Desulfosporosinus acidiphilus SJ4: one gene and its partner. The protein of the gene in region 1 interacts with the protein of each later gene in a pairwise test. Links are inferred from orthologs where the notes say so. Each region holds a gene or a part of one and is shown on either strand. Other genes may lie near its edges. The genes, in order: DESACI_RS15455 and sfsA.

Region 1 (15,704 bases):
GTTTAACAGCTATTTGCCTGGAGCTGCTGTTATCCGGGCAATGCCTAATACATCGACAACCGTACTGCATTCTATGACTGGATTAGTACGGGGCGAAAATGTAACTTCAGAACAGGCTGAGATCGGCGAACAGATTTTTTCAGCCGTAGGGAAAATATTGTGGATCCCTGAGGAAAAAATGAATGCTCTGACTGCGATCAGCGGAAGTGGGCCGGCGTATTTTTATCTGTTTATCGAGAGTTTAATTCTGGCCGGTGTTCAGTTGGGGCTAAGTGAAAAAGAAGCGGAAATGCTGGTACTGGAAACGTCCATCGGAGCAGGAAAAATGATTGCGGAGAGTGATAAGACACCGGGAAGACTGCGTAAGGAGGTTACTTCGCCCAATGGTACTACCTACGCGGCAATCAATATTTTTATGGAAGAGAAATTAGCTGAAACCGTGGTGAAAGCCACAAAAGCCTGTGCTGAGCGTTCAGAAGAAATGGAAGGAGAGTATTCGGAGTGACCAAATTTTCGGCGCGTCGACTTGTTTTGAAAATTGGAAGCAGCAGTTTAAATCATCCTCAAGGAGGTTTAGATGATCAAGCCATTGCTGAAGTCGCAGAGGTGATTGCCGGTTTAAGACAAACGGGAGTAGAATGCGTATTGGTAACTTCTGGAGCCGTGGCGGCAGGAATGGGACAATTGCAACTGCAGACACGACCCCGGGATTTGGCAGGCAAGCAAGCGGTAGCGGCGGTGGGTCAAGGCGTTCTGATCGAAAAGTATGCTCAAAACTTAGAACGCCATGGGTTAGTTGGAGCACAAGTTCTATTATCGCGGATAGATCTGGCGGAAGCGTCCCGCTATCATAATGCTCAAAATACCTTAGAAAAACTTTTGCGGTTACAGGTAGTCCCAATTATCAATGAAAATGATACGGTAGCAATTGAAGAACTTTGCTTTGGTGATAATGACAGCCTTTCGGCTCTTGTCGCCGGGCTTGTGCATGCAGATTTATTAGTTATTCTCACTGATGTCGATGGATTGTACACTGCGAATCCTAAAAAGGATCCTTCGGCTCAACTTATCGAAGAGGTTGATGATGTTTCAGCGGTAGAAATGATGGCCGGAGGAGCTGGGAGTATCCTGGGAACCGGAGGCATGCTGACAAAACTAAGAGCGGCTAAGATTGCTACGCGTTTCGGCATAGGAATGTTTCTTTTAAATTTCAAGCGAATCAGAGAATTGTTGAGGTTAAACGAAAACCGGGGCCCCAAAGGAACTTATTTTCAGCCTGTTAAGCATCGTCTTGCAGGACGTAAACGCTGGATAGCTTATGCTGGGCTCACTGAGGGAAGCATTCAAATCGATGAAGGTGCGGCAAAGGCCTTAGTAGAAGAGGGTAAAAGCTTGCTGGCTAAAGGAATTAAATGGACCGAAGGAACCTGGGAACGAAAAGAAATTGTTCGGATTATGAATCTTCAAGGGGAGGAGGTTGCCAGGGGAGTTGCGGAATTAAGCCGCGAAGAGGTGGAGCTTGTAAAAGGGTTACACTCTGAAAAAATTCAAGGGCTAATCCCCGATTTTCTCGGGGAAGAAGTAGTTCATCGTGATAATATGACGTTGATGATCGATATATCATCGCAATGTTAAACTTAGTTTAGATTGGGTTAGGTTACCTCAATTGAGTAAGCTAATTAGTCCGGAAGTTTGATAACACGATTATGGTTCTTTTGAATATCATGATTTCACGCATTTTGTGCAAAGACTTGGGAGGGATGGATTATTATGATTCGCCGGGAACTTGTGGAAATCGGGCAACGAGCAAAACAAGCAGCGCGTCAGTTGGCCTATGCAAGCACAGAGTCTAAAAATAAGGCTTTACTGGCAATGGCTGAGGCCTTACTGGAAAATGAACAGGAAATTCTCCGAGCAAACACTATTGATGTTCAAGCCGCTGAGGACAAAGGTATTAAAAAAAGTCTCATTAATCGTCTGAGACTTACTTCTCAAGGAATATCCAATATAAGCAGTGCTTTGAGGGAAGTTGTCAATTTGAAAGATCCGGTGGGAGAAGGCGAAGTTTGGACCAGGCCTAATGGTTTACGGATTCTGCAGACTCGAGTTCCCTTAGGGGTTGTGGCTATGATCTATGAGGCAAGACCGAATGTAACGGTTGATGCAGCGGCCCTGTGTCTAAAGTCCGGCAATTCGGTAATTCTAAGAGGTGGTTCAGAGGCCTTAGAAAGTAATAAAGCCTTAGCGAAGGTCATTGCCAAGGCTGCCGAGGATAGTGGGTTACCGGCAGGCTGTATTCAACTTATTACCGAAACTGATCGGGAATGGGTTCAGCAGCTAATGCGGATGAATGAGTTCGTGGATGTTATCATCCCCAGGGGTGGAGCAGGATTGATTCAAACCGTCGTCCAATATGCAACGGTTCCCGTTATAGAGACCGGAACCGGAATGTGCCATGCTTTCGTTGACCGAGATGCGGATTATGAGAAGGCGATTCCTATTGTGATTAATGCCAAAACGCAAAATCCCGGTGTATGTAATGCCCTTGAGACCCTTTTGGTTGATGAAACCATTGCTGAAGATTTTTTGCCTAAAGTGGAAGAAGAATTAAAGAAACACCATGTGGCACTGAAGGGATGTCCAAGAACCTGTGCTATATTGCCCAACGCCCTTCCTGCTGAAGAGGACGATTGGGTCTTAGAACATTTAGACCTTGTTCTTAGTGTAAAGGTTGTATCAGACTTAGATGCCGCGCTCGACCATATTTATCGCTACAGTACTAAGCATTCTGAAACAATCATTACCGAGAATTACTCGAAAGCTCAACGTTTTTTAAAAGAGGTGGATGCGGCTGTCACTTATGTTAATGCATCAACTCGTTTTACTGACGGAGGACGTTTTGGTTTTGGGGCAGAAATCGGGATCAGTACCCAAAAACTGCATGCCCGCGGACCCATGGGCCTCAAAGAACTTACAACAATCAAGTATATGGTTTACGGAGATGGACAGATAGTAACCTAGAATTAAGGGTAAAACCCTACCCCTTAGGAGTACGCATTGAGCGTAAAGCGGAACGATAGTCTTCGTCACCGTGCCTCCTAGAAGGGGTAGGGGATTCTTTTTTTTCGTCAAGGTATTGACGTAAGGTATTTCTATATTGCTGATCGGACATCTGTGCCAGGTGAATATTTTTAGGATTAGGTTTAGGGTCGTATTCTATATCAGTAGCTGTAGGCTCATCCGTTGAGATGAGTTCTTTTTGATTTTCCAGCAAAGTTTTCTCTTTTTCATCTTGGGAGTTGTCTTGCCCGGCTGTTGCTTCAGTATGACGGTCTTGTAATGTTTCTGTCCGGCTAAATGCGCGTATATTAAAGGTTAGCAAAAGAGTTATGGCAATTATGGCGATTACCCCAAATACAATAAACGAAATCATTCTCATCTCACTCCTTCACTTGTTTCATTGGTTTATATTCCATTGACTTTTAGGGCTGAAAGTATGATCAAGCTTTAAATTTTTGAACAGTTTCAGCAACACGTTGGCCAAGTGCCTTTCCCAGCGCCAAATCCGATTCCGTTGGCATATTGGGAGGACTGTCGGGATTGATTTCAACGGGACATGTGATCCCAACGCCGTAATATGATCCATAAAGAGCATTCGCCGGAATGTTTCCTGGCAGCCCAACGATAATCATACCTTGATGGAGCATAGGGATAATAAGGTTTAAAAGGGTTGATTCGATTCCGCCGTGAACAGTGGCGGATGTACAAAAAACAGCTCCGATTTTGTTAATCAATTTCCCTTCCGCCCAGAGATTGCCAAGATTATCTATCGATGTTTTTAAATTAGCACTTATTGTCCCAAAATGACCGGGACATCCCCAAATGATTGCATCCATATCCGCAAGCTCATCGGGCTGGCTCTCGGAAATGTGTTTGAGGTATATTTGAGTATCTTTGACACTTTCTGCTCCCTCGGCAATAGCTTTAGCCAGCATTTCGGTATGTCCGCTTTCGCTGTCATAAACAATGTAGACTTTCATTGTTTGTATTCCTCCTTGTAACAACATCCTTCGTTAGATTACCAATTTTCACGAACTGCTATACAACTCTCCTAATCCATTTGTTTCCTCATTTTTCCTGACATAGTAAATAAGAATATGGAGCAAATTAGTTGCAGTTTAGCCTAATGAAGTTTTGTTTAATGATTTAAGGAACAAGTTTCTAAACTTCTCAAAGGCCTCATAAATTGGTCAAATCATGCTTGTGGAATACAAAAGGGTACAGGAGGATTGAAAGAATGAGTAACGGACGTGCAGTAAATACAAGCCGCATTATTTTAATTAATATTCTCGTTTTGGTGCTGATTATCGGCGGAGGAATTACAGTCTATTATTATTACAATCAATCCTATTATTACGTCTCGACGGATAACGCACGAATTGATGGTCAACTCATTACAATCAGTGCCCTAGGCAATGGCAAAATTGCTGATTGGAGCGGAGCAGTAAATACTCGGTTTAATGCAGGGCAGCGCCTTGGAGGTATGCAAATGCTCGGGGCGACGCAAACTTCCGGAATCACAGATATCACGATGCCGGTCAATGGAACCCTTGTTCAGCAGAACGTAATAGCCAATAGTTTTGTAGCCGCAGGGACACCGTTGGCGTACGCTTATGATATGGATAATTTATGGGTGAGTGCTAACATCAATGAAACGAATATCAATAATATCCAACAAAATCAGGCGGTGGACGTATATGTCGATGCCTATCCAGGTACCACTCTTTCGGGGAAGGTCAGTCAAATTGGTCTTACTACCGCCGCCCAATTTTCGCTTATTCCACAGCAAAATACTACCGCCAATTTTACAAAGGTTACACAGGTGATTCCCGTTGTTATTACGCTGGATGGGTATAAGGGATTAAATCTGGCTCCGGGTATGAGCGTAACAGCACGAATACATATTAGATAAGGGAGGAAAGGCTATGATTTTTCTAGCGTCTGGTTACCTTCTACTAGCATTCCTTCTGTTAATTCTAATTAATATGGGGCTTTGGCGAAAGAAGAGGGAGCATACAATAGAGCATACAAATGATGATCTGTCTCCGGCGTTATCAATAGCTCCCGGAACGGAACAGCCTTTATATGGAAAGTCGCCGTCTGCAACAGCCGGGTCAGCCAATGATACCGGCATGGAAGCCTTTAATACGCTCCAAATTCTTACCGTATTAATGTTAGGAGCTTTTGTTTCCATCCTTAATCAAACTTTGGATAATGTGGCAATTCCCCATATGATGTTAGACTTTAATGTTTCCGCGAGTACTATCCAATGGATCGTAACGGGTTATATGCTAGTTAATGGGGTTCTGATTCCTATCACGGCTTATCTTATGGAATCTGTAGGAAGCCGAAAACTGGTCTTTGCAGCAATGACCAGTTTCACGATAGGTTCATTTATCTGTGCCTTAGCTCCCAAATTTCCTGTTTTTATGATTGGCAGAATTATACAAGGAATTGGTGCAGGTATTCTGATGCCTTTATTAACCAATGTCTTTCTGACAATTTTTCCACCCCATCAAAGAGGCAAAGCTTTAGGAACCATGGGAATCGTCATGGTTTTTGCTCCGGCCATTGGTCCAACTCTGGGAGGGTGGGTAGTTCAAACGTATTCTTGGCGGCTCCTTTTTTCCGCCCTGGTACCCATTGGTGCGTTGGATTTGTTTTTAGCCGCTATCTGGATGAAAGACGTCTTAAAACTAAGCTTTCCGGAGTTTGATGTCTGGGGAGCTGTGTTTTCTACTGTCGGTTTAGGAAGCTTACTTTATGGGGTCAGCGAAGCAGGAAACAATGGATGGGGTAGTACAGAAGTGATTGCCTTTATATCTATCGGTATTTTTGCCATTTTGCTTTTCATAAGGCGTGAACTGACAATTGAGACCCCTCTGTTAGAATTGAGAGTTTATAAATACCGGGCGTTTTCCTTGACCATCATTATTAATGCTGTAGTAACGACGGTCATGTATGCGGCAATGATGCTGCTGCCAATATACTTACAGAATATTCGGGGCTTCACTCCTTTACAGTCAGGATTTCTTCTATTGCCGGGAGCCTTGCTCATGGGAATTATGGGGCCAATCGCCGGTGCAATATTTGACCTGATAGGTCTTAGGGTCTTAGCAGTTGTCGGCCTGATGATTACGGCTGTAGCAACCTGGGAATTTACCAAACTCACGGATGCCACCATGTATAGCAATATATTATTGCTTTATACGATCCGTTCACTGGGAGTTTCCTTAATCATGATGCCTCTCATGACCGCGGGCCTCAATGAGTTGCCTAGGCATTTAAATAGTCATGGTACAGCGATGTTTAATACGATGCGTCAAGTTTCAGGCTCCCTGGGCACTGCGGTTTTGGTTACGATTATGACAACCCGATCAACGATCCATTTGGCAACGTACTCAAGTACAATTACATCCCTAAATCCTTCAATTCTTGTCCAACTTAACAATTTTATTCAACATTTGGGTCTTTCACCTCAAACAGGACGCGTTCTTGGCCTGAAAGAAATCTACGCTTTGGTGTCTGAGCAAGCAACCATTCAGGGTATTAATGATTCATTTATTGTAGCAACAGTCTTAGCAATTGTTGGCTTAATTCCGGCTCTTTTTATCAGAAAAGTAATTACTTCCAAGTCTGATCCGGTTTCGTAATTGACAAGGGAGATCTTCATAGTCGTCTAAAAGGGAGCAATGGGACAGATCCATTGCTCCTTTAAGTTCCATCATCAGAAAGTATAACCTTTGGATATGCAGAAGAAAGGCTAACTAATACGTGCGAAGACAGTGTCTTCGCGTGAGCGCCAGCTAAGAGTTCCTGTATCATGATAGTTCACATCATTACTTAATTCCAAGAAAAATGAATTTCTGCGAATATGCGAGTATTCAGGAGATATTGAAATTACACTGAGGGATTTTTCATTAAATCCTTTAATATCCTGCGGCTAAGAGGTAATTCGCAGTAATAGTAGAATAGATATATAACCTATTACCATACCTGGAAGACTTAGCTTTTAAATTTGTCAGAAAGGGTGAGTTTTTGAATATTTCATGCAGTGCTGCAAAAGAAATCTTAGATATACCCCTTGAAGGCAGGGCAATTATCGCAGGATACTGGAGCCCTAAATATGGTCTAAGCTCTCAGCCTACCATCGTTCAATGGAGGGCAAGTCAGCTCAGCAGTCTGACGCCTTTAAGCAATACAGAAAATCCAGATCTTGATCTTTTTCATTGGGAATCCTATTATTTACAGCCTGGGTGGATAGATTGTCATGTACATTTAGCTTTAGACAGTTTGGATTTCTACCAGTGCCTAAAAAATTGGGAGAATCCTAGCCTGATTCAGAAGAATATTCAGGTCTATCTGCAAAACTATCTCAGGCTGGGCATTGTTGCAATCAGAGATGGCGGAGATCTGCCCGGCTACTCTTGGCTGGCGCGAAATAACGTTCGGGAGGGTACATGGCTTGGCCCAAGAGTAATTTCCGTTCGTGAAGCAGTCAATCGAAAGGGTATGTATGGCCGTTTTCTTGGACGAGGCTTTGCAGGAATATCCGATTGGCACAGGGAATTGATTGATTTTTATGGGCAAGGACTCGATCAACTTAAAGTCATCGTTTCCGGATTGATACGTTTTGATAACTTTAAGGTTGTTGGTCCCACTCAATGGACAGTTGCCGAATTAAGCGAGATTGTGCAAACTGCTCACCAGAGGGGAATTTCTGTGATGGCTCATGCCAGCGGAGAAGATGGGATCTCAACAGCCATCGCCGCTCGTGTAGATTCTATTGAACATGGTTACTACATGACCGCCGAGCATTTGAATCAGATGAAAGAATACGGGATTGCCTGGATTCCGACGGTGGCTCCAATCGGCAATATTTTAAAATATCCAACCGATCGTTATTCAAGTTTTGAGATTGATACTTTAAGGCGTATTCTTGAAACCCAGCTCACCATGATTTATGAAGCTTATAAAAGGAAGGTTCGGATCGGAGTCGGGACGGACGCGGGAGCTTATCTCGTACCCCATGGTGAGAGTTTGTTTGACGAAATGGATTGGCTGGTTCAAGCCGGAATTCCAAAGTTAGATGTATATTCTATGGCTACGCAAGAAAATGCTGGGATAGTAAGGCAAAAAGATTTAGGTAGATTAGAAATTGGAACTCCTATGAATCTACTGCAGCTTACTAAAGGGAACGTTTCTCTAGAACGAAATAGAATTTAGGTTATAACTTTCGTTTCCTTCTTCGTTGTCATCAATTTTGCAAAAGATATACCCTCATTTTAGCGGGTTAGGAATATTAATTTTTGTATAGGACGATTCCTTCAGTAAATGTTTGGCGATATTAAAAATTGGAGGCAAGGAAAGCAAATGGAAGAACGTATTAAATTTCCGGTAGTTGAAACAATTAATAAGAGAATTTCCGTGCGGACGTATAATGATACAATATCTTTGCCCCCTGAAATGAAAGTGAAGCTTAAAGAGTTTATTGACTCAATCAAAGGTCCTTTTGGCGGTCAGTTGAGATTCGAAATTATTGAGAGTGACACTGCTCTAAAAGGAACAAACGCTCGTTTAGGGACTTATGGCATTATCAGGGGAGCAACGTCTTATGGTGTAGCGGTAGGTAAAAAAAGAGACAAAGACTTAGAGGATTTTGGATATATATTTGAATCTTTAATTCTTTATGCAACTTCTTTAGGGCTAGGTACATGCTGGTTAGGCGGGACTTTTAAAAAAGGTGAATTTGCTAAGGCGATTCGGCAAAAAGAAGATGAGATCCTGCCTTGCATAACCCCGATTGGTTTTCCAAGTGGACGTAAGACGTTGCTGGAATCTGCAATGAGATTTTCAGCCGGCTCCAATAGAAGAAAGGTGTGGGGTGAACTCTTTTTTCAGAATGACTTTCAGAAGCTTTTAACCAGTGAAGAGGCGGGAAGCTACAGAGTCCCCCTGGAAATGGTGCGCTTGGCGCCTTCCGCGTCTAATAAACAACCTTGGAGAATCATCAAAAATCAGAATGAGTATCACTTCTATCTTCAACATACGCCTGGATATGCAAAATTCCTAGCCTATGATCTTCAAAGAGTAGATATGGGAATTGCGATGGCACATTTTGAATTGACTGCACAAGAGCAGGGCATTATCGGGAAATGGGTAATAACTCCGCAACAGGATGTTATAGTACCCCAAAATACTGAGTATATTGGCAGCTGGCAAGAGGAATAACGATTAGGTAAAAATTAACAGAATAAAAAGTGTTGACAGGGAAAGCTGAAAGTGGTACTATAACTAAGCGCTCAAGAACAGCGCTTTTAATTCTCTCAAAACCTGTTGCTTAAATAATCTAGTTTAAAAAAGTGATTGACAGAATAAAGAGAGAGTGTTAAGATGAAATTCCTGGCGCAAACGCCGGGAAGATAAAAAGATGGTCTTTGAAAACTAAACAACAAGGACAGCCAATGAGAGAAACTCGCAAGAGTTTCAAAAGAATCATGAAATCATGAGCAAGAAATCATCTTCTTACGAAGAAGTTGAATAACTTTTTTGGAGAGTTTGATCCTGGCTCAGGACGAACGCTGGCGGCGTGCCTAACACATGCAAGTCGAACGGAAACAAACTCTAAGTTTACTTAGAGAGCGTTTTAGTGGCGGACGGGTGAGTAACGCGTGGGTAACCTGCCCATAAAACCGGGACAACTCTTGGAAACGAGGGCTAATACCGGATACGCTTAAGAAGCGGCATCGCTTTTTAAGGAAAGATGGCCTCTGAGTATGCTATCGCTTATGGATGGACCCGCGTCTGATTAGCTGGTTGGTGGGGTAAAGGCCTACCAAGGCGACGATCAGTAGCCGGCCTGAGAGGGTGAACGGCCACACTGGGACTGAGACACGGCCCAGACTCCTACGGGAGGCAGCAGTGGGGAATCTTCCGCAATGGACGAAAGTCTGACGGAGCAACGCCGCGTGTATGATGAAGGTCTTCGGATTGTAAAGTACTGTCTTTAGGGAAGAACGGTCTCTTCAGGAATATGGAGGAGACATGACGGTACCTAAGGAGGAAGCCCCGGCTAACTACGTGCCAGCAGCCGCGGTAATACGTAGGGGGCGAGCGTTGTCCGGAATTATTGGGCGTAAAGGGCGCGTAGGCGGGTATTTAAGTCCGGTGTGAAAGATCAGGGCTCAACCCTGAGAGTGCATCGGAAACTGGGTATCTTGAGGACAGGAGAGGAAAGTGGAATTCCACGTGTAGCGGTGAAATGCGTAGATATGTGGAGGAACACCAGTGGCGAAGGCGACTTTCTGGACTGTAACTGACGCTGAGGCGCGAAAGCGTGGGGAGCAAACAGGATTAGATACCCTGGTAGTCCACGCCGTAAACGATGAGTGCTAGGTGTAGGGGGTATCGACCCCTCCTGTGCCGGAGTTAACACAATAAGCACTCCGCCTGGGGAGTACGGCCGCAAGGTTGAAACTCAAAGGAATTGACGGGGGCCCGCACAAGCGGTGGAGCATGTGGTTTAATTCGACGCAACGCGAAGAACCTTACCAGGGCTTGACATCCTCTGAACTCTCTAGAAATAGGGAGGTGCCCTTCGGGGAGCAGAGAGACAGGTGGTGCATGGTTGTCGTCAGCTCGTGTCGTGAGATGTTGGGTTAAGTCCCGCAACGAGCGCAACCCCTGTATTTAGTTGCTAACACGTCAAGGTGAGCACTCTAGATAGACTGCCGGTGACAAACCGGAGGAAGGTGGGGATGACGTCAAATCATCATGCCCCTTATGTCCTGGGCTACACACGTGCTACAATGGCCGGTACAGACGGAAGCGAAGCCGCGAGGTGAAGCCAATCCGAGAAAGCCGGTCTCAGTTCGGATTGCAGGCTGCAACTCGCCTGCATGAAGTCGGAATCGCTAGTAATCGCAGGTCAGCATACTGCGGTGAATACGTTCCCGGGCCTTGTACACACCGCCCGTCACACCACGAAAGTCTGCAACACCCGAAGCCGGTGAGGTAACCCGCAAGGGAGCTAGCCGTCGAAGGTGGGGCCGATAATTGGGGTGAAGTCGTAACAAGGTAGCCGTATCGGAAGGTGCGGCTGGATCACCTCCTTTCTAAGGAGAACGGTTTAGAGCTTAGGCTTTAAACGAACATCCTATGGGTCGATGCTCTTGCTAAGCAAGAGATCAAAAAGAGTCGCAAGACTCAAGCCGAGGGATCGGCAAACTCATTGGCAAAACTGTTGTTTAGTTTTGAGAGACCAGGAAGATGAACCGCATAAATACTTGCGAATTAATCAAAATGGAATCTCGTTCACAAAATTATTGGTAACATTGAACATGCTGTTCTTTGAAAACTGCATAGAGAAATAATTTCTAGTAAGTCAAAGGAAACATCACCTCAAAACGACGTGTCAACGAAGTTTTGAGAAACCCTAACGTAGTATAGATTTTAGGTCAAGCTACTAAGGGCGTACGGTGGATGCCTAGGCGCTAAGAGTCGAAGAAGGGCGCGGTTAACAGCGAAATGCCACGGGGAGTCGTAAGCAGGCTTTGATCCGTGGATACCCGAATGGGGCAACCCCACCGGAGTCATATCCGGTGATCTGCAGTTGAATACATAGGCTGCCGAAGACAACCCGGGGAACTGAAACATCTAAGTACCCGGAGGAAGAGAAAGAATAATCGATTCCCTGAGTAGCGGCGAGCGAAACGGGAAGAGCCCAAACCAATCCCTTCGGGGATTGGGGTTGTAGGACCCTCTTTTAGGCACAATGTTCTAGCTGAAGAGATCTGGAAAGGTCGAGCAAAGAAGGTAACACTCCTGTAAGCGAAAGAGCAGAGTGCTGTGAGGGAATCCTGAGTACCGCGGGACACGTGAAACCCCGTGGGAAGCAGGGAGGACCACCTCCCAAGGCTAAATACTACTTAGCGACCGATAGTGAACCAGTACCGTGAGGGAAAGGTGAAAAGCACCTCGGAAGAGGAGTGAAAAAGAACCTGAAACCGTACGCTTACAAGCAGTCACAGCACTTCGGTGTAGTGGCGTGCCTTTTGTAGAATGAACCGGCGAGTTACGGTATGCAGCGAGGTTAAGGCGAAGAGCCGGAGCCGAAGCGAAAGCGAGTCTGAAAAGGGCGACGAGTTGCATGCTGTAGACCCGAAACCGTGTGATCTACCCATGGCCAGGGTGAAGGTGGGGTAAAACCCACTGGAGGCCCGAACTCACTGTCGTTGAAAAGGCAGGGGATGAGCTGTGGGTAGGGGTGAAATGCCAATCGAACACGGAGATAGCTGGTTCTCCCCGAAATAGCTTTAGGGCTAGCCTCAATTGATGAACCATGGCGGTAGAGCACTGAATAGGCTAGGGGCCTTACCAGGTTACCGAACCTTATCAAACTCCGAATGCCATGGTCTTAAGATTGGGAGTCAGACTGTGGGTGATAAGATTCATAGTCAAAAGGGAAACAGCCCAGACCATCAGCTAAGGTCCCAAAGTATACACTAAGTGGGAAAGGATGTGGAACTGCACAGACAACCAGGATGTTGGCTCAGAAGCAGCCACCATTTAAAGAGTGCGTAATAGCTCACTGGTCGAGTGGTTCTGCGCCGAAAATGTAACGGGGCTCAAGTGTATCACCGAAGCTATGGCTTGCACGTTTACGTGCAGGGGTAGGGGAGCGTTCTAAATGCAGGGAAGTCATTCTGTAAGGAATGGTGGAGTGTTTAGAAGTGAGAATGCCGGTATGAGTATGCGAAAAGACAAGTGAGAATCTTGTCCGCCGAAAATCTAAGGTTTCCTGGGGAAGGCTCGTCCGCCCAGGGTAAGTCGGGACCTAAGCCGAGGCCGAAAGGCGTAGGTGATGGACAACTGGTTGAGATTCCAGTACCACCGAGAAGCGTTATTAACAATGGGGAGACACAGAAGGATAGGTTAAGCGTGCCGTTGGTCGAGCACGCCCAAGCGAGTAGGAGGTAGGGTAGGCAAATCCGCCCTGCGATAACTCTGAGACGTGATGGGGAGCGAAACATAGTAGCGAAGTAACCGACTCCAAGCTGTCAAGAAAATCCTCTAGTGAGTGACTGGGTGCCCGTACCGCAAACCGACACAGGTAGATGGGGTGAGAAACCTAAGGCGCGCGAGAAAACCCTCGTTAAGGAACTCGGCAAAATGGCCCCGTAACTTCGGGAGAAGGGGCGCTCACTGCAAGGTGAGCCGCAGAGAAAAGGTCCAGGCGACTGTTTAACAAAAACACAGGTCCCTGCGAATCCGCAAGGAGAAGTATAGGGGCTGACACCTGCCCGGTGCTGGAAGGTTAAGAGGAGAGGTTAGTCGCAAGGCGAAGCTTTGAATTGAAGCCCCAGTAAACGGCGGCCGTAACTATAACGGTCCTAAGGTAGCGAAATTCCTTGTCAGGTAAGTTCTGACCCGCACGAAAGGTGTAACGATCTGGACACTGTCTCAACGAGGGACTCGGCGAAATTGTAATACCCGTGAAGATGCGGGTTACCTGCGACAGGACAGAAAGACCCCATGGAGCTTTACTGCAGCTTGACATTGGATTTTGGTATAAAATGTACAGGATAGGTGGGAGACAGAGAAGCTAGGGCGCCAGCCTTGGTGGAGTCGCCGGTGGGATACCACTCTTTTTGTACTGAAGTTCTAACTAGGTCCCCTGAATCGGGGATTAGGACAGTATCAGGCGGGCAGTTTGACTGGGGCGGTCGCCTCCTAAAGAGTAACGGAGGCGCCCAAAGGTTCCCTCAGCGCGGTTGGAAATCGCGCGCAGAGTGTAAAGGCAAAAGGGAGCTTGACTGCGAGACCTACAAGTCGAGCAGGGACGAAAGTCGGGCTTAGTGATCCGGTGGTACCGAGTGGAAGGGCCATCGCTCAACGGATAAAAGCTACCCTGGGGATAACAGGCTTATCTCCCCCAAGAGTCCATATCGACGGGGAGGTTTGGCACCTCGATGTCGGCTCATCGCATCCTGGGGCTGTAGTAGGTCCCAAGGGTTGGGCTGTTCGCCCATTAAAGCGGTACGTGAGCTGGGTTCAGAACGTCGTGAGACAGTTCGGTCCCTATCCGTCGCAGGCGCAGGAAATTTGAGAGGATCTGTCCCTAGTACGAGAGGACCGGGATGGACGAATCACTGGTGTACCAGTTGTCTCGCCAGAGGCACAGCTGGGTAGCTATATTCGGATCGGATAAGCGCTGAAAGCATCTAAGCGCGAAACCGGCCTCAAGATGAGATTTCCCACAGTGAGAGCTGGTAAGACCCCTGAAGGAAGATCAGGTTGATAGGCCGGATGTGGAAGCACCGTGAGGTGTGGAGCTGACCGGTACTAATCGGTCGAGGGCTTGACCTAATGAACTACGGCAGGAACGTGGCTCAGTGTTTCCGAAGAAGAGAAGACGAAACTAGAAAGAAGACTCTATGTGGTTTTGAGAGAGCAGGGTTCTGTAAAAGAAAACTGAAAATCTCAGAGATCTGGTGATCATGCCGGAGGGGTTCCACCCGTTCCCATACCGAACACGGAAGTTAAGACCTCCAGGGCCGAGCATACTTGGGGCATAGCCCCTGGGAAAGTAGGTCATCGCCAGGTAACAAGCGATGGACTGCCAATTATGGCAGTCCATCTGTGTCTATAACAAGAAATATATAGCAAAACTACCGGGGTTCCACCCGTTCGATCCACGTTGCAGGAGAATGCGTTACGAGACGCAGTGTAGCGAAAAGCTCATCCGCCTTTCGTTCCAGGGCCAAGCATACTGCTGCGATTTCACGAAAGATAAAGTCATCATAGAGGGTTTCCGGTACACTGATCAATTGTCCATTCAGCGTGGCCCGCAAAGGTGTGTTCTCCCTTTGAAGCTCTTGCCAATGAGATGCACAGCTTTGTACAAATACCGGTATCACAGGCTTTTGCATGGCAAGATACCGATGCCATTCTCCGGGAGTAACTTGCCCCCATCTGCTTTTCTGCACGATATTTCCCTTTTCGTCGGCTTCCCCTTCCGGCAACTTGACAATAGAAACCCGTTGACCATGCGCTTTCCACTGATTCAACTGCCCCATGAACCAATAGAGTCCACACATTTCATCAGGATGATTGCTGTACCAGATTCGAAGAGATTCTCCCACTGCGCGCGTTCCTGAACTGTTTTCAGATCTTCTTTTACCCTTTTAAACATTTTCTGAGCCGCCTGATGCCCCACGTCACTCGGAAAAATGCTGTATAAGTGTTCCAAAGTCTGCTTCCGCTTGATACCGGGCTGATTCTCCGAAATATCTCCAACGCTCAGCACCAAGTCAAATCCATAAAGTAGGCAGCTATATTTATGAATTTTGTTCACAAAACGGGAGATTTGGGAAAATAAATTCGGGTAATGGACATATTGACCTTTGCAGGATTTAAAGATAAAAAACAAAAGTTAAGTTAATATAGAAGGAAAAAGGGTATCTACCCTTTGGGTAGAATATGTAAATTAGCCGAAAAAAGTAATAAATTTTTATCATTAAGTTTGTCTAACCTTGGTTATCGGTCTCAAAAGGGTGGCTGAAGGAGGGGATTAGCATGGGTTTCACCCTCTTAGAATGGGGAATTCTACTTCTTTGTTTTGGAATGGTGTGCCATTGTGGAAG
Region 2 (15,732 bases), 2.5 Mb from region 1 along the record:
ATTTTATGACGGTAGAATAATTTATACAAGTACGATCTTTTATGATAGTATATTTCATTATTGATACTATTACTACAGGAGGGCCATATGAAAGAGAATGAAAAATTAGTAGGGCGATGTCCCTATGTAACAGCACAAAAAGTATTATCCGGGAAATGGAGTCTCTTAATTTTACATTATATAAGTGAAAAAACTCTGAGATTCAATGAGTTACAGCGTTTAATGCCGGATTTAACACAAGCAACGTTGACAAGGCAGTTGCGGGCACTGGAGGAAAATGGGCTTATCCTTCGCAAGGTCTATCACCAAGTTCCCCCAAAAGTAGAATACTCACTAAGTGACATTGGTATTGAATTTAATGAAGTCCTAGAGAAATTGGAAGTATGGGGTAAAAAATATATACAAAGCCATTTTCAGGCACACCTTGAACCAGATATTTGAAAACTACCTTTGCTTGTATAGTAAACCCAAAGAGCATTTATGAAAAGCAATATACTCGTGGAAAAGAAGACATAATGGAAACCCCAATAGGCGGCCATCTGACCTCCAATTACCGGGCCAGCGACGTTGCCTAAATTTTGAGCTGCATTATTATATCCGAATATTCTTCCTGAAATCGTTTCCGGGATGTTGCTTTTAAGAAGTGAATTAATAGCCGGCAAAAAACCAGCGGTAGCAATACCCATCATAAAGCGCAAAATTATCAGCTGCCAGGCGTTCCGGACATAGGCCTGGGGAATCAAAATTATGGCTGCCGCAAGAAGACAAACAAATAATACGGAATAAGGCCCTATCCTATCGGATAATTTGCCGAGAAAAGGGGCGATCAATACATTAGCTAAACCCACTGCTGAAACAACTGCACCGGAAATAATTGCTATATGGCTTGCATTGTTCATTAATAATTTTACATAAATGGTAACAATGGGCTCGATAGACATGCTTGCTAATTGAAGCATAAAGGAAGTTATAAACATAGCTATGAGTATTTTCGGTTTGTCGATGATCTTCCACACTTCCCGGCCGGACAATCGAGCCGAATTGTTTGGAATAAAATCTTCGCGAACAAATACCCAGGCAATGAGAAACGCCAAAAGCAGAAATCCCCCGGTGATGTAAAAAACATGACGCAAACCGATAATTTCGGACAAAGTACCGCCAACAAGAGGGCCGATCAAGGAGCCTCCTACTGAACCGGAAGTAAGAGTCCCTAAAGCCCAACCCGCGTGTTCTCTTGGAGTTTGAGAAGAAACCAGTGTAATCGCTGCCGGTACGTAGCCGGATATAGCACCCATCAAAAGACGAAGACCGACCAGTTCATAAACATTATGGACGAATCCTATTAAAATCATTATGATTGCCATTCCTAGGCTAGCTCTGAGCAGCATAAGCTTCCTGCCATGTATGTCGGCAAGCTTTCCCCAAAGCGGAGAAACGATAGCGGCAGAGAGCGCTGTGGCACCGAAGGCAACCCCAGACCACTGTTCGACTCTGGCAATATTGTGAACACCCAGTTGTTGAATATAAATGGGAAGAAAGGGAATTACGAGATTCATTCCCGCCATGGTAGCAAAAGATCCGAACCAGCAAATAATTAAGTTTCGTTTCCAGATTGGCATCGTTAATTCCTTTCAGATATCGAAATTTAGCATACTAAAATATTTTAACGTCATTTTAGTAAAGTTACAAATGGTGCACGAAGTAGCTTTAGCCCATTAAGGTTTACTTATGATCAACAGACTAATTATAGACCTGAAAGCCAATCTACTTAGAGTTCACTACCTAAATTACTACTGAACCTATAAACACTGAAAAACCCTTTCAAAGATCTTCGTCTTCGAAAGGGTTTTTTTAGTAAATAATTATTTTTGCATTTATAGAAGATTCACTCTAAGTAGTATGATCTGGAGATACCTCGGTTTTAGTTTTCCGGTGAAACTTCTGCTTCAAATCATCTAACAAGGAATAAACCACGGGGACAATAAAGAGAGTTAAGAGGGTTGAGGTAATTAACCCACCGATAACTGCATGCCCCATTGGCGCACGCATTTCTGCCCCGGATCCGGTTGCCAAAGCAACAGGAATCATACCAAAGATCATAGCAAGGGTGGTCATAAGAATAGGCCTTAACCGGGTGCGGCCTGCTTCCTGCAGGGCCTCCTTAATCCCTAGACCTTCCTTTCTTCTCTGTTTAGTAAAGTCAACAAGAAGAATACCGTTTTTAGCCACTAATCCCATGAGAAGAATAACTCCAATGAGGGACATGATACTTAGCTCGCTTCCGGCGGCATAAAGACCCAGAACAGCACCAATGAGGGCCATAGGCAGAGAAAACATGATCGCAATAGGATCTAAAAAGCTTTCGAACTGCATGGTCATAACCAGGTACATGAAAAGTATCCCCATCAAAAGCGCCATCACTAGACTACTGAAGCCCTCGGACATGACTTCATTCATGCCTCCGACCTTGATAAAAACCCCCTTAGGAATATCCGGATCATTCTGAAACTTTTTTGTATACTCGTTTAAAAAATCTCCCGAGGCCATTCCCTCTACATTGGCAGAAAGCTCGATTTGCCTCATTCTATCGTATCTGTGGATGGTGGAAAGAGAGGTGGCAAGAACTTTATGGGTGATACTTGAAATAGGAACCAGTTGATTGTTTGACCCATTAACATAAATGGCATTAAGATCATCCAACGACTTACGCTGGTCATCTTTTAAAGATACCCTTACATTAAAGCGATCTCCGGCATAATCAAATTTTCCAGCATCGATGCCGTCAAAAAGTGCCCTTATCGTATTGGCTGCAAGGGAAACATCGACTCCAAGATCAGAAGCTTTGTCTCTGTCAACCTCTAATTTAGCTTCCGTTGCACCATTTTTTATATCGAGGCCTACATCTTTGGCATGAGGATCCTCACTCAGCTCCTTTTTGGCTTTCAAGGCAAAATCCTCCAATGTCTGCTGATCGTTGCCCATAATAACAAAGGAGACATCCTTGCTTTCACTGGGGCCAAATGAACCTGCTTGTACTGATAAATCGAGTCCGGGAATTTTACTTAAATCATTCCTGATTTCGGAAGCAAGCTCTTTGGAAGTCTTTTTTCTTTCCTGTTTATCCGTAAGTTTCACATAAGTGGAAATATCATCGGAACTTACGGTGGTATAAAGATGTGTGATTTCAGGATATTTCTTAAGGCTCTTTTCAATTTCCTTAGCCTTTTCTCCTCTTGCCTCAAGGGTCAACCCTGAATCTGTCGTGGCGCTGATGTTAATGGAGCCATTATCGGAGGCGGGTATAAAGCTAAAGCCCAACATAGGAATCATCCGCATACTGGTCACGAAAAGCCCAATAGTAATAACTAAGGTAATAAAGCGATGGCTTAATACTACCTTCAAAAATCCGGCATAAGTCAAACCTAATAAATTAAATTTATCATTAAACCAATCTAAAAAGCTCCCAACAAAGGTCCTTTTGACTTTTTTCTCTGCCTTTAATAAAAGAGAGGCCATCATCGGTACCAGGGTTAACGATATAAAAAGAGAAACAAGCATACTAAAAGCGACAGTGAGACCAAATTCTATAAAATACTTCCCGATGATCCCCGTAACTAAGGCAATAGGTACAAAAACCGCCACCACAGCGAACGTTGTCGCTAAGACTGCTAAGCCAATTTCCGAGGTCCCTTCCAGGGCCGCCTTTATTGGAGGTTTACCCATATGTAAATGCCGGACTATATTTTCAATAACCACGATAGCATCATCAATTAATAAACCTACAGCCAGCGAGAGAGCCATCAGAGACATGGTATTAAGTGAAAAATTCATAGCCTTCATAGCGATAAACGTTGTAATAATTGAGGTCGGAAGAGAAATCCCGCTGATTAACGTGCTTTCCCATTCGTTTAGAAACAGGAATACAATAATGACGGCCAGTATACAACCTTCAAGGATCGTTTTAACGACCTCGTTAACCGAATCACGGATAGAAACAGAATTATCCACAACTACGTCAATGTGTAATCCTTTGGGAAGAAGTCCCTTAATAAGCTCCAATCGTTGTTTCACATTGTCGGCAACTTGAACTGTATTTGCCCCTGATTGTTTGACGACATCGATCCCGATAGCCTCTTTCCCATCATAATAGGAAATACTTTTCATATCTTGTATCCCGTCCGACACTGTCGCAACGTCGCGAACTTTTATTTCCCGGTCTGAACGGTTAGCTACCGTTATATTGTAAAAATCATTCAGTGATTTAACTTTATTGTCGGTTCGCAGTGAAATCTCATTTTGCCCTTGCTTAACCTTCCCGCCCGGTTCTTCCATGTTCCCGCTCAGGATGTTACCTACCATCTCGGCCGGAGTCAGTCCATAAGCTGCTAACTTATCCAGATCCAGCTTGATTTTGATTTCCCTCTCCTCTTCACCATAAACATTAACCGATCCGACGCCGTTTACAGTATATAAGCTCTTAGTAATCACATCATCAACAATTTTGGAAATGGCCCGGTTATCCATTGAACCGCTGACAGCCAACGATAAAATTGGCTGAGCGGAAAAGTCATATTTGGCAATGACCGGCTCATCAATATCGTTGGGAAGACTTTTTCTCACCGAAGAGACCTTGTCCCGAACTTCCTGGGCAGCCACGTCCGGCGATTTTTCCAAGACAAACTCAGTAATAATATTGCAAGATCCTTCACTGATATTCGTATAAACATGCTTTACACCGGATATTTGCCCAATAGCTTCCTCTACCTTCTTAGCGATATTTGTTTCAATTTGGTCTGGGGCAACTCCATTCTCCGTTATGGAAACTGTTACATAAGGAAAATCCGCTTCAGGCATGTCGTTAATGCTTAAACTTTTAAAACAGATAAAACCTACCAGAATGAAGGTCATGATTATAACGGTAATTACGACCGGTCGTTTAACACTAACATTTGTCAATAACATTCCTTAGCCCCCCTATTTCGAAGCCACCGTAACTGAATCACCATCCTGAAGCACGTTCAGGTTTGTTGAGATAATTGCTTCATTGCCTTGAAGTCCTGTTTTAATCTCAGCCTGATTGCTGAATAAGTTCCCTATCGTCACAGTGCGTTTGCGGGCGATTCCATTTTCATTAATAAATACGTAATAGTTGCCATCCTGACCATTAATCAAGGAAACGGGGATAACAAAACTAGGGGCTTTAGTATTATCTATAAATCTCACTTTAGCAGATACCCCCGGCTTTAAGGACTGGTCCTTATTAGCCAATTCGACTTTTACTTTAAATGCCCTTGAGGATGAATCGGCAGACGGGTCAATACTCTTTACAACCCCTTCGTAACTTTGACTTTCATCTTCATTAAGGATCACTTGGGCCTTTTGACCAATTTTAATGTTTTGTATCAGCGCTTGGTCAATCTCAACAACTGCGTCAATTGCCGAAATATCTAATACTTTACCCAAAACACTTCCTTGATTGAGAAACTGTCCGAGACTTACATTTTTTCCATCAATAACACCGGTGATTGGGGCTCGGATGATCGTATTGTCCAAGGTAGTTTGGAGGTTGTCAATATTGGTCTGAGCTGTTTGTATATTCGCCTGATTTGCAGCAACATCAGCCTGAGTACTTTTCAAAGAGGTCTCCGCATTTTCCAGATCAGCCTGGGCGGCGGCACCTTGTTCAACCAATTCTTTAGTCCGGTTATATGTACGTTGAACATTTTCGAGATTTGCCCCCGTTTTTTGTAAAGACGCTTTGGAAACCTCCAATTGACTTTCCGCCGATTTTAATTGGTTTTGAATGTCCTGATCATCTAAAACAACCAGCTCCTCACCTTGTGCAACTTGCTTACCATCATCAAATATAATATTGATAACCTTTCCGCTGTTTTTGGAACTGATAATTCCCTCCTGCTTGGCTTGTAATGTGGCTTTATAAGCTGTCCCTTGATTTTGGCTCAGCTCCGTTGGCTTAATGACTCCTACGCTCAACTTGTTACTTACCACGTTTGTCCCGCCTTGGGTCGCCTTGGCAGCAAAGTTTAACTGCAGTTCTTTGTAACGAAACAGGACAACCCCAACAGCAAAGGCAACGACGATGAGTGCAACTAAAACCATTCTTTTTTACTCATAATTTCACCTTTCTCTTGAAAATAAGTTTCTTACCTTGAAAAAAATCAGATTCCATTCTTCATTTATCCCCAATTCCATGAAGTATAAAGTCAATAATCTTCTCCCTATCCGAATCTTTTTCTTGCCGAATACTGTAAGCGTCCAACGCATGACCTTTATGGCAGCAAAAGGCCGCTATCATATCAGTTGTGAAATTTGCCGCAAATTCAACATCAATTTTCCTGAGAACTCCATCTCTAGCCCCCTTTTCAAAAAGATCCCTTAAGATATCAACATATTTCTCTCTATAACTCATCATTATTTCTTGAAACATTTGCTTTGTTTCGAAAGTCAATTCAAAGAAATCACCGAACATTACAAACTTAAAGAAAAAGTCAACCGCTTCGCTGGTTTCCTGGGTTATTTTTACGATCTCGTTTATTTTAGCTCTCAACGTAATTTTCCCGCTCATTCTGCGAATAACTTCGGCAAAGAAATAACTCGCATTTTCTTTGACTACATGAATGAACAAATCTTCCTTGTTCTGAAAGTATTCATAGAGGGTCCCTTTCCCAAGTCCGGCCTTTGCAGCGATATCTTTCATGCTGGCATTCGTAAAACCATTCTCCCGAAACACCTCAAAAGCCGCACCTAAAATTGTTTCCTCTTTATCTTTTTGTCTTGCCATATTATCCTCCAACCTATACTCCGGGAATCAATCATAAATCTGTAATGCCCGACCGTTCGGTCAATATAAATGACGCTGCAAATTCCCTCGGGAACCCTTAACTATTAATGTATTACTGAACTTATGCTTACTTATAGCTTCTCCGGAGACTCTGCAAACCATTGAATATATCCACATTTGGTACATATGAGTATAGTGGCTGACTTATTAAGCCAATCAAGATTTAGAAACGTGGCTCCGGCAGTATTCAATTGCGCTGAGCCATCTTCAAAGACGTCGTTTTGGCAATGAGGACATATTACTTTAATCTTAGCGACTTCATATTGGCTTGGCCCGAATGATTCTTTAATAGCTTTGGCGCCTTTTTTATTCCTTCTATGAAACCTGACATTTGTTCACCACCTAAACAAAAATAATACTTTCCCAAGGCTCTGGATTATAATCTCTTGCAAGACTCCCCTTTTGGGAAAAGGGAAATCAATTTCGTCATAGCACAACAAATCACAAGTGGTTTGGAGATTGTTCTCAGGGCGATTATTAGCCTTCCAAAAGCTTATTGAATTCTTTTACACTAATAGTCTTGGTTTTTTCTGGCACTCTAAGAAATAAATCATTGAGAATCCCTTTCTGCAAGAAAAATGATATGATACTCAGGATACTAACCATTAGCCAAAATCCCACCATCAACTGCGAAACAATCCTATACGTCAGAGGACCATTATCCAAATATAAATAGAGCAATAATAGGAACCCAATAAAAGTGGACAAATAGTTGATGATCCTATCAAACACATTGGAAAATTCCAGCGATATCAGCGCAAAGGAGTTCTGAAACGAAAATGTTCCTTCAAAGGAAAAGTCCCAAAGTATCGGAAGGTAAGACTTCTTTCCAGAAAAGAATATAACATCTTTCCTGACAGACACTTTGTAGTCAGAAAGCTTATTCTCGCCGCCGAAGTCGACAAGAATCTTTTCAAATTGATCAAGCGGAACAGGAGGAATCTTAAAGTATTTAGTTCTGGTTTCCATGCTTTTTCTCCCTTGGTAAACATTAAACAGTGCTGGCCATTGATGGCCGAGTGTCTCTAAAGCCAAACAAGTGCGATACTCTCCACGGAGACAATCGGGATAGCGAGAAGAGACTACTGCCATGACGATAAGCGCGCGGGCTTATCGCCACACTGCGACTCATAACGCATACCTCTGCAGTGTGGATTGGCCGAATATTACATCTTCGTACTTATGGATGTAAGAATATTATTCAATTCCCTATCTGGCTATTACTCCACGATGGTTGGGGGCATATCAAAAGAAATTCCATCCGAAGATACTAATTCCACAACCTTCCTTTATTTCCTCCCTATGTAATTACTTCCTAATAATAAATTTGTTTTAATTCTCTTTCAATTCGTATGCCAATAAGGCATTGCCAATACTGTAACTAAGTTATTCCCGTATCGATATTCCCTATATTTACTATGCTTGTTAAAATTAAAGCTGGAGCCCCACAAAAGATAAACTGGATTTTTACAAAGGAGTACGAAGAGTGAAATATACATCCATTAAAACTGCCGAATTTATAAGCCGTCCAAATCGATTTACCGCTCATGTAATAGTTGATAATCATGAGGAAATTGTTCATGTTAAAAATACAGGACGATGCCGGGAAATACTGCAAACAGGAACCACAGTCATATTGCAAGAATCCAAAAATGAAAAGCGAAAAACTAAATATTCAATCATAGCTGCCTATAAAGAGGATGTGTTAATCAATATCGATTCGCTGGTTCCCAATATGGTTGTCTACCAAGCCATCAAAGAAAAGAAAATTGAGCACATTCATGATGTTACAAAGCTATCAAGAGAAGTTGTTTACGGCAACTCTAGATTCGATTTGTATTTTGAAGCGAACGACAAGAGAGGGTTTATTGAAGTAAAAGGTGTAACTCTTGAAAATGAAGGTGTTGCCCTCTTCCCTGATGCTCCCACTCAGAGAGGTTGCAAACATATTTATGAAATGATGAACGCAGTGAAAGAAGGTTATGCGGGTTATATTTTCTTTCTTATTCAGTTGAAGGGCGTAAAGTATTTTACTCCCCATGAGATTAGAGATCCGGAATTCACCAAGGCACTACGCTTGGCCATAGCAAATGGAGTGACAGTCCTGGCCTATGATTCTCTAGTCTTCGAAGACGAGATAATCATCGGAGATCCGGTAGAAGTCCGCCTCTAAGAACGTGTTAGGGGGACGGTCCTTTTGACACATTTTGATGTGTCAAAAGGACCGTCCCCCTTTCTCACGTTTTCATTTAGATTGCATCAAATAGACTTAATTGATCACTTTCAGGCAGACCTTTTAAACAGCCAAATCCTCTGAGCAGCTCTATAGCCGAATTCCCGATCTTAGCACGCTTCTTGATATCCTCTACAGAGTTGAAGGGTTTTTCTTGGACAGCGTTAAATACACCTTCCGCAGCAACGGTTCCCATGCCGGATATACTATTGATTGGAGGCCTCAAGCCCTCTTCTTCAACGAGAAATCTTGTGGCGTGGGATTTGTATAAATCAATCGGCAGGAAATTAAAACCCCGTTCGTACATTTCCAAAACCAATTCCAAGTCATCATACATATCTTTATCCTTTGGAGCAGCTTGCTTGCCCAGCATTTCAATTTCTTTCATCTTTGCTTTGACTTTTTCTTTTCCGAAAATCATAAATTCGGCATCAAAGGCCTTAGCTCTGATGGTAAAGTAGGCTGCATAATAGGCCTTAGGTATGTGTACCTTAAACCAAGCAATTCTGAAGGCCATCATGACATAAGCCGCAGCATGAGCTTTAGGGAACATGTATTTAATTTTCCTGCAGGAATCAATATACCATTCCGGCACTTCGTGTTCCCTCATCAAAGCCTCATATTCTGCCCATTTTTCAGGGTCCTTTAATGCCTTTCCTTTACGAACCAGCTCCATGATCTTAAAAGCCGTATTAGGCGGCAAACCCTTTTTAATAAGATAAATCATGATCTCATCTCTGGTACATACTGCTTCGCTTAGGGTAACCGTTCCCGCATCAATTAAATCTTTGGCATTTCCCAGCCATACATCGGTACCATGGGAAAGACCTGATATACAGATTAAATCAGTAAACGTCGAGGGCTTTGTGTCTAAAAGCATTCCTCGTACGAATTTCGTACCAAATTCGGGGATACCAAAGGTTCCAACTTTAGAATTTATCTGCTCCGGTGTTACCCCCAGAACCTCTGTCGATGAGAATATCGACATAGTATCCTTATCATCCATAGGGATCGTTTGAGGGTCAACCCCGGTAATATCTTGAAGCATTCTTATGACTGTTGGATCATCATGGCCTAAAATATCCAGCTTTAAGAGGTTCTGATCGATAGAATGATAGTCAAAATGAGTGGTTATGATATCCGAATTTGGGTCATCAGCAGGATGCTGCACCGGGCAAAACTCAAAGATTTCCCTTCCCTTTGGCACCACTATAATCCCACCTGGGTGCTGCCCTGTAGTTCTCTTAATCCCTGTACAACCCCTGGAAATTCTGATAATTTCAGCCTTGTTTACTGTATGGCTCTTTTCCTCATAATATTTTTTAACATAGCCAAAGGCGGTTTTATCAGCTATGGTGCCAATCGTTCCGGCCTTAAACGTTGTCCCCTTGCCAAAAATAACTTCTGTATATCTATGAGCCTTAGCCTGATATTCCCCGGAAAAATTCAAATCAATATCCGGCTCTTTATCGCCATTAAAACCCAGGAAGGTCTCAAAAGGAATGTCTATACCATCCTTAGCCAAGGTCTCTCCACAAACCGGGCAAACTTTATCCGGCAAGTCAAAGCCGATTTGGCACCCATAATCGGAAAAGTCCGAGTACTTGCAGCTAGGACATCTATAATGAGCAGGCAGAGCATTCACCTCTGTTATACCCGTCATATAGGCAACAACAGAAGAACCTACTGACCCCCGGGAACCAACCAAATAACCATCCTCATTGGATTTCCATACCAACTTTTGTGCAATGATATACATGACAGAAAAGCCATTTTTAATGATAGAATCAAGCTCTTTGTCTAACCGTTTCTGGACAATCTCCGGCAAGGGATCTCCATAGAGCTCGTGAGCTTTATTAAAAGCTATATCCTTGATCGTCTGCTCACAGCCTTCGATATGCGGCGGGCATTTTTCCGCAGAAATGGGACTGATAGATTCACACATATCAGAGATCATATTGGTGTTGGTAACCACCACCTCATAGGCCTTTTGAGTTCCCAAATAGGAAAACTCATCAAGCATTTCGTCGGTGGTTTTTAAATACAAAGGCGCCTGATTATCCGCATCTTTAAAGCCCTGACCTGCTTCCAGGATTCGCCGGTATATCTCATCTTCAGGGTCCATAAAGTGTACATCTCCTGTAGCAACTACAGGCTTGTTTAACTTTTCACCCAAAGCAACAATCTTTCTGTTAATTTTCATCAGATAATCTTTGTCCGGCACCTGCTCAGTTCTTACTAAATAATCATTATTGCCAAGAGGCTGGATCTCTAAATAATCGTACTCCTCCGCAATAGTTTCGATTTCTTCATCGGATTTTCCCAGCAATATTGCCTGATAAAGCTCCCCTTCACTGCAAGCACTGCCCAGGATTAAACCTTCGGAGTATTTTTTATAAAGGCTTTTTAAAATTCGCGGTTTCTTATAAAAATAATCCAAGTGTGAATAGGAAACCAACTTATATAAATTTTTTAATCCTGCATAATCCTTGGCTAATATGATGGCATGATAGGTTTTAAGCTTTTTATATTCTTCTTTCTTGGCCTCTTCATCAGAGCTGAAGCGATCTATATCCATAAGGGTTTCGGTTCCTCTTTGCTTCAGCTTTTCAATCATTACATTAAAGACTTTAACGGTAGTATCCACGTCATCTAAAGCTCTATGAGCAACCTCGACCTTGATCCCAAGGTTCTTAGCAATTCGCCCTAATTTGTACGTTTTAAAATCCGGAAAAAGTTCTTTGGCTAAGGATAGTGTATCAAGATAGGTAAAATCAAAATCATAGCCTAAGTCTTTAGCATTGTACTTTAAGAAGCCAATATCAAATTCAGCATTATGGGCTACTAAAACACTTCCGTCAATAAAATCCAGCATCTTAGGAAATACCTGGTCTATGGTTTCGGCATCCTTTACCATCTCATCGGTAATGTTTGTAACCTCTACGACCCTTGCCGGAATAGGCTTTTCAGGATTGACAAAGCAACTGAATTTATCGGTGACTTTTCCGCCTTGAAGTTTCATGATCCCAATTTCAGTTATTTTTTCAGTTACCGGTGAAAAACCGGTGGTTTCCAAATCCAAGACGCAATAAGTGGTGTCAATACTCTGTCCTTTGGAATTTGTGACAGATGGCCGTTTATCCGGTGCCAGATAGGCTTCTACGCCATAAATAATCTTCATATTCGGATTATCTCTTCCGATGAGTTTGTGGGCCTCAGGAAAAGCCTGAACCACTCCGTGATCCGTTATGGCGATAGATTTCATGCCCCAGCTCATAGCTCTTTTAATTAAGTCCGCGGCACTGGTCATAGCATCCATCTGACTCATTTGGGTGTGGAGGTGAAGCTCTACCCTCTTTACTTCAGTCCTATCCAGTCGCTTAATCTTTTTCAGGCCTTCTGTTTCAATGATAGTATTGGCAATAAGTTCGACTTCCCCGGAAAACTTACTGTAACCGGCATTTCCGGACAGCCTGACCCCCTTGGATTTTTTAAGCCTGGCTAATACCTCGCCGTCTTCACCCGGTTTGAGGAAGGCCTTACAAGTCATAGAGCTTGAACTGTCATATAAATCAAAGGAAATTAGTGTTTTTCCGCTTTTTAATTCTTTAGCTTCTATATTAGACACGTCACCCTCTAACGCTATCCTGCCCTCATCCGGCGTGATGTCGGTGATTTTTATAACGGGTTCTTTTATATTGGCGTTTCTCCCTAATATAAGGTTGGAATTTTCTTTTTTCCCGCCGGTTTCACCAGGTATCTCCCGCTTAATCTCAACATTTTCCTTTGGTACGTTATTGATGAGTGCAGTCCTTACTTCCTTTTGCAGAAGCAACATCTCATTGACATATGTATCCTCTTGCAGCTTTAAGGATTCTTCGATGCTTACATTGTCAACAAAATTTATTTGATAGACCATGCCATAAAGGTTTTTCACAGCCTCTTGGATTAATTTGTCACATCCCTTAGCCTTTAATAGGTAGGATATACCAATATTAAAATTAAACGTAATTGTATTCTCGCCTATCTCATAATCACAATGATTTAAAGCTGATTTTAAGATGGGGCTTTTATCTACTAACATTAATACAATGTTTTTCAGCTCCGCTTCCAGAGGTTTTCTATCGGTTCCCTCATGATACTCAATCGTTATGATTGAATCATTTAAAGCTAACCTTTTTTTGATAAACTCGTTGATGCCTTCAATCTCACTGACTTCAATATATTTATCAGAACTGATTTTCATTTCCAAGGTTTTGGTATTTTTGTTTAAAACTACAGCTTCTACAATTGCAGTCTTGAGGTTGCCCCTTGTTTCATAATCGCTAAAAATTTCATTAATTGTCTTCATATCTATAACTCCTAATTTTCAACAGAAAATAGTCAGTGTAAATCAAAAAAAGATTGTTCATCAATCTCCAGTGAACTCGTTCAGCTAAAGCTGAACATCGGGGACCGCTCCCACTTATAGAAGTGTGAGTCTCACGATTGGATGAAAACGAATAATTGCCGCCTAAATACAGGATCGACAAGTGAACTAAATTACTCTCAGAATAATATTATACCAGTTGTTAGTGTTCTTTTCACCATCCAGAGCACTCTTGCCTACAGTCTTAAGACTACCTGTCTTTAGTCTATATCAATTCCTCTTAAGATATTGCATTGAAGGATTTTTCCACTTTTCCAAGGGCTTTGTCCAAAAATTTAAGGGACATTTCAGCCCTTCGCTAACTTTGTCCCTTAGATGGTCTTCAATATTCCAGCTATTCTTTCGCTAAGACTTTAATGAATATCTCGGCAATTCCCGGATCAAATTGTGTACCAGAGTTTTTCTCAATTTCTGCTAGGGCTTCTTCCTTGCTCAGAGCATTTCGATAAACCCTTTCACTAATCATAGCATCAAAGCTATCAGCAAGTGCAATAATTCTTGAAATCATCGGAATATTTTCGCCCATTAATCCCCTTGGGTAACCCTTACCATCCCAGCGTTCATGATGTGCCAAAATGCAATCCGCCAAATCTGACATTTCCTTTGAAGTACTTAATATTCTATAGCCAATCTCGGGGTGTCTCTTGATCTGGTCCCATTCAGTCTCTGTAGGTCTTCCGGGTTTGTTTAAGATACTTTCTTCGATGGCAATTTTTCCTATGTCATGAAGGAGGCCGGCGGCTTTTAGTTTACCGACTTCAGATTCAGAAAGGTTTAACTCCCTTCCAAGCATTTGACAAATTTGACTGACCCTTTTGGAATGTTGTTCCTCTCTTGGATTCTTTTCGTGCAGGGTATTAATAATTGTATTTATTAAATTACCCATCATTCCATTATTGGCAAGGACTTTATGTTTGTACATAGCATCTTCAGCTCTTTTTAGAACTTCGTGGATATTTACATTATTCTCCTCTTTGGTTTCCAAGCCAAAGGACATGCTCACCTGTATTGTGTTAATTTTTATCTTGGCAAACCGGTCATTAATCCTTTGGACGACCTGTTCGGCCTCTTCTTTTTTGGTTTTGGGAAGAAGGATAACAAATTCATCGCCTCCCCAACGAGCGACGATGTCATCTGCCTTACAAGACCTTTGGATGGCTTCTGCCGATTTCTTTAAAAGCTCATCCCCTTTATCGTGTCCAAAAGCATCATTAATGACTTTAAGGCCATTCACATCCCCAATAATAATTGAAAGGGGAAGATCTCCATTGATATCCAAGCGTTTGATTTCTTCTTCATAAAATCTTCGGTTATAAAGGCCCGTTAAAACATCATGATAACTTAAATAGTGATTTTCTTCTTCCCTTCTTTTGCGGTCAGTTATGTCGATCCCTACCCCGGCAAAATATTGCTTCCCATCAATAAAAATTGAACCGGCAGTAAAGTACATCGGTATTTTAGTCCCGTCCTTTTTCTGAAGATTTGCTTCAGCCTCGCCAAACCCGAACCGATTCGCCCTTTTGATTCCTTTGGCCACGGATGTTTGACTTGCTTTGTCTCCTTTATACCAATCTAATAACTTCATATGAGCCAACTCTTCAGAAGAATAGCCTGTCATTTCTTCATGTTGCCTGTTCCATCTCACTAAGTTGCTATTCTCATCGTAGAGGTATATCATCCCTGGAGCGCTGTTAAATAAGGCATCAGTTAATACCTTTTCCTTCTTCAGCTCATTCTCTGCCATGGTCTTCTCCATGATTTCTTCTTCCAAGATGGCATTCAATTCCTGAAGTTTTCTTGTACGTTCTCCGACCTTTCTTTCCAGTTCCTCATTTAATTTGAGAACTTCCTCCTCGGCCTTTTTGCGTTTGGCAATTTCCTCCTCCAGAATCGTATTTATTTCCTCTAACTCAGCATTATTGTCTTCAAGGGTCTGAACAGTCTCCTGCAGTTGTAGAGTTCTTTCTTCTATCTTTAATTCAAGATCATGATTAAGGTTTTTGATTTCCGTTTCAAAAATCTTCCGCCGGCCGATTTCCTGGATTAGTAAGAGATTTTGAGCCGCGTACATCGAAAGCTGATTGGCATGAAAGAAAAGGAAACGACAAATATTTTCAAACTGAAGTTTGGACATGCGTTTTACATCTTTTAGAGCATCCATAGACACTTCAGGTTTGACGCCAATTTCATCCGTGTATTTCATGAGAT

What was found.
Region 2: the proteins of DESACI_RS15455 (region 1) and sfsA interact in binary tests that used the Escherichia coli proteins (3 or more experiments, as listed by UniProt). The link is inferred for Desulfosporosinus acidiphilus SJ4 from one-to-one orthologs.

The regions. Positions count from the first base shown.
Region 1 is NC_018068.1:3,377,355-3,393,058, reverse strand. The notes cover bases 926-3,895. They hold DESACI_RS15455 (glutamate-5-semialdehyde dehydrogenase), read left to right. Parts: upstream 926-1,770; coding sequence 1,771-3,021; downstream 3,022-3,895. Other genes in these bases: DESACI_RS15445 (NAD(P)H-dependent oxidoreductase), read right to left, coding at 3,501-3,895; DESACI_RS15450 (hypothetical protein), read right to left, coding at 3,038-3,433; proB (glutamate 5-kinase), read left to right, coding at 926-1,635. Also shown: proC (pyrroline-5-carboxylate reductase), read left to right, coding at 1-505; more of proB, read left to right, coding at 502-925; more of DESACI_RS15445, read right to left, coding at 3,896-4,040; DESACI_RS15440 (HlyD family secretion protein), read left to right, coding at 4,298-4,972; DESACI_RS15435 (DHA2 family efflux MFS transporter permease subunit), read left to right, coding at 4,986-6,713; DESACI_RS15430 (amidohydrolase family protein), read left to right, coding at 7,099-8,286; DESACI_RS15425 (nitroreductase family protein), read left to right, coding at 8,434-9,291; DESACI_RS15405 (DUF1835 domain-containing protein), read right to left, coding at 14,730-15,203; DESACI_RS15400 (O-antigen ligase family protein), read left to right, coding at 15,637-15,704. UniProt on the Escherichia coli protein: Catalyzes the NADPH-dependent reduction of L-glutamate 5-phosphate into L-glutamate 5-semialdehyde and phosphate. The product spontaneously undergoes cyclization to form 1-pyrroline-5-carboxylate.
Region 2 is NC_018068.1:862,604-878,335, reverse strand. The notes cover bases 7,194-10,191. They hold sfsA (DNA/RNA nuclease SfsA), read left to right. Parts: upstream 7,194-8,348; coding sequence 8,349-9,035; downstream 9,036-10,191. Other genes in these bases: polC (DNA polymerase III subunit alpha), read right to left, coding at 9,112-10,191; DESACI_RS04025 (hypothetical protein), read right to left, coding at 7,340-7,831. Outside these bases: DESACI_RS04050 (winged helix-turn-helix transcriptional regulator), read left to right, coding at 88-441; DESACI_RS04045 (multidrug efflux MFS transporter), read right to left, coding at 414-1,619; DESACI_RS04040 (efflux RND transporter permease subunit), read right to left, coding at 1,891-4,962; DESACI_RS04035 (efflux RND transporter periplasmic adaptor subunit), read right to left, coding at 4,975-6,120; DESACI_RS04030 (TetR/AcrR family transcriptional regulator), read right to left, coding at 6,194-6,802; DESACI_RS25050 (hypothetical protein), read right to left, coding at 6,934-7,053; more of polC, read right to left, coding at 10,192-13,446; DESACI_RS04010 (PocR ligand-binding domain-containing protein), read right to left, coding at 13,859-15,732. UniProt on the Escherichia coli protein: Binds to DNA non-specifically. Could be a regulatory factor involved in maltose metabolism.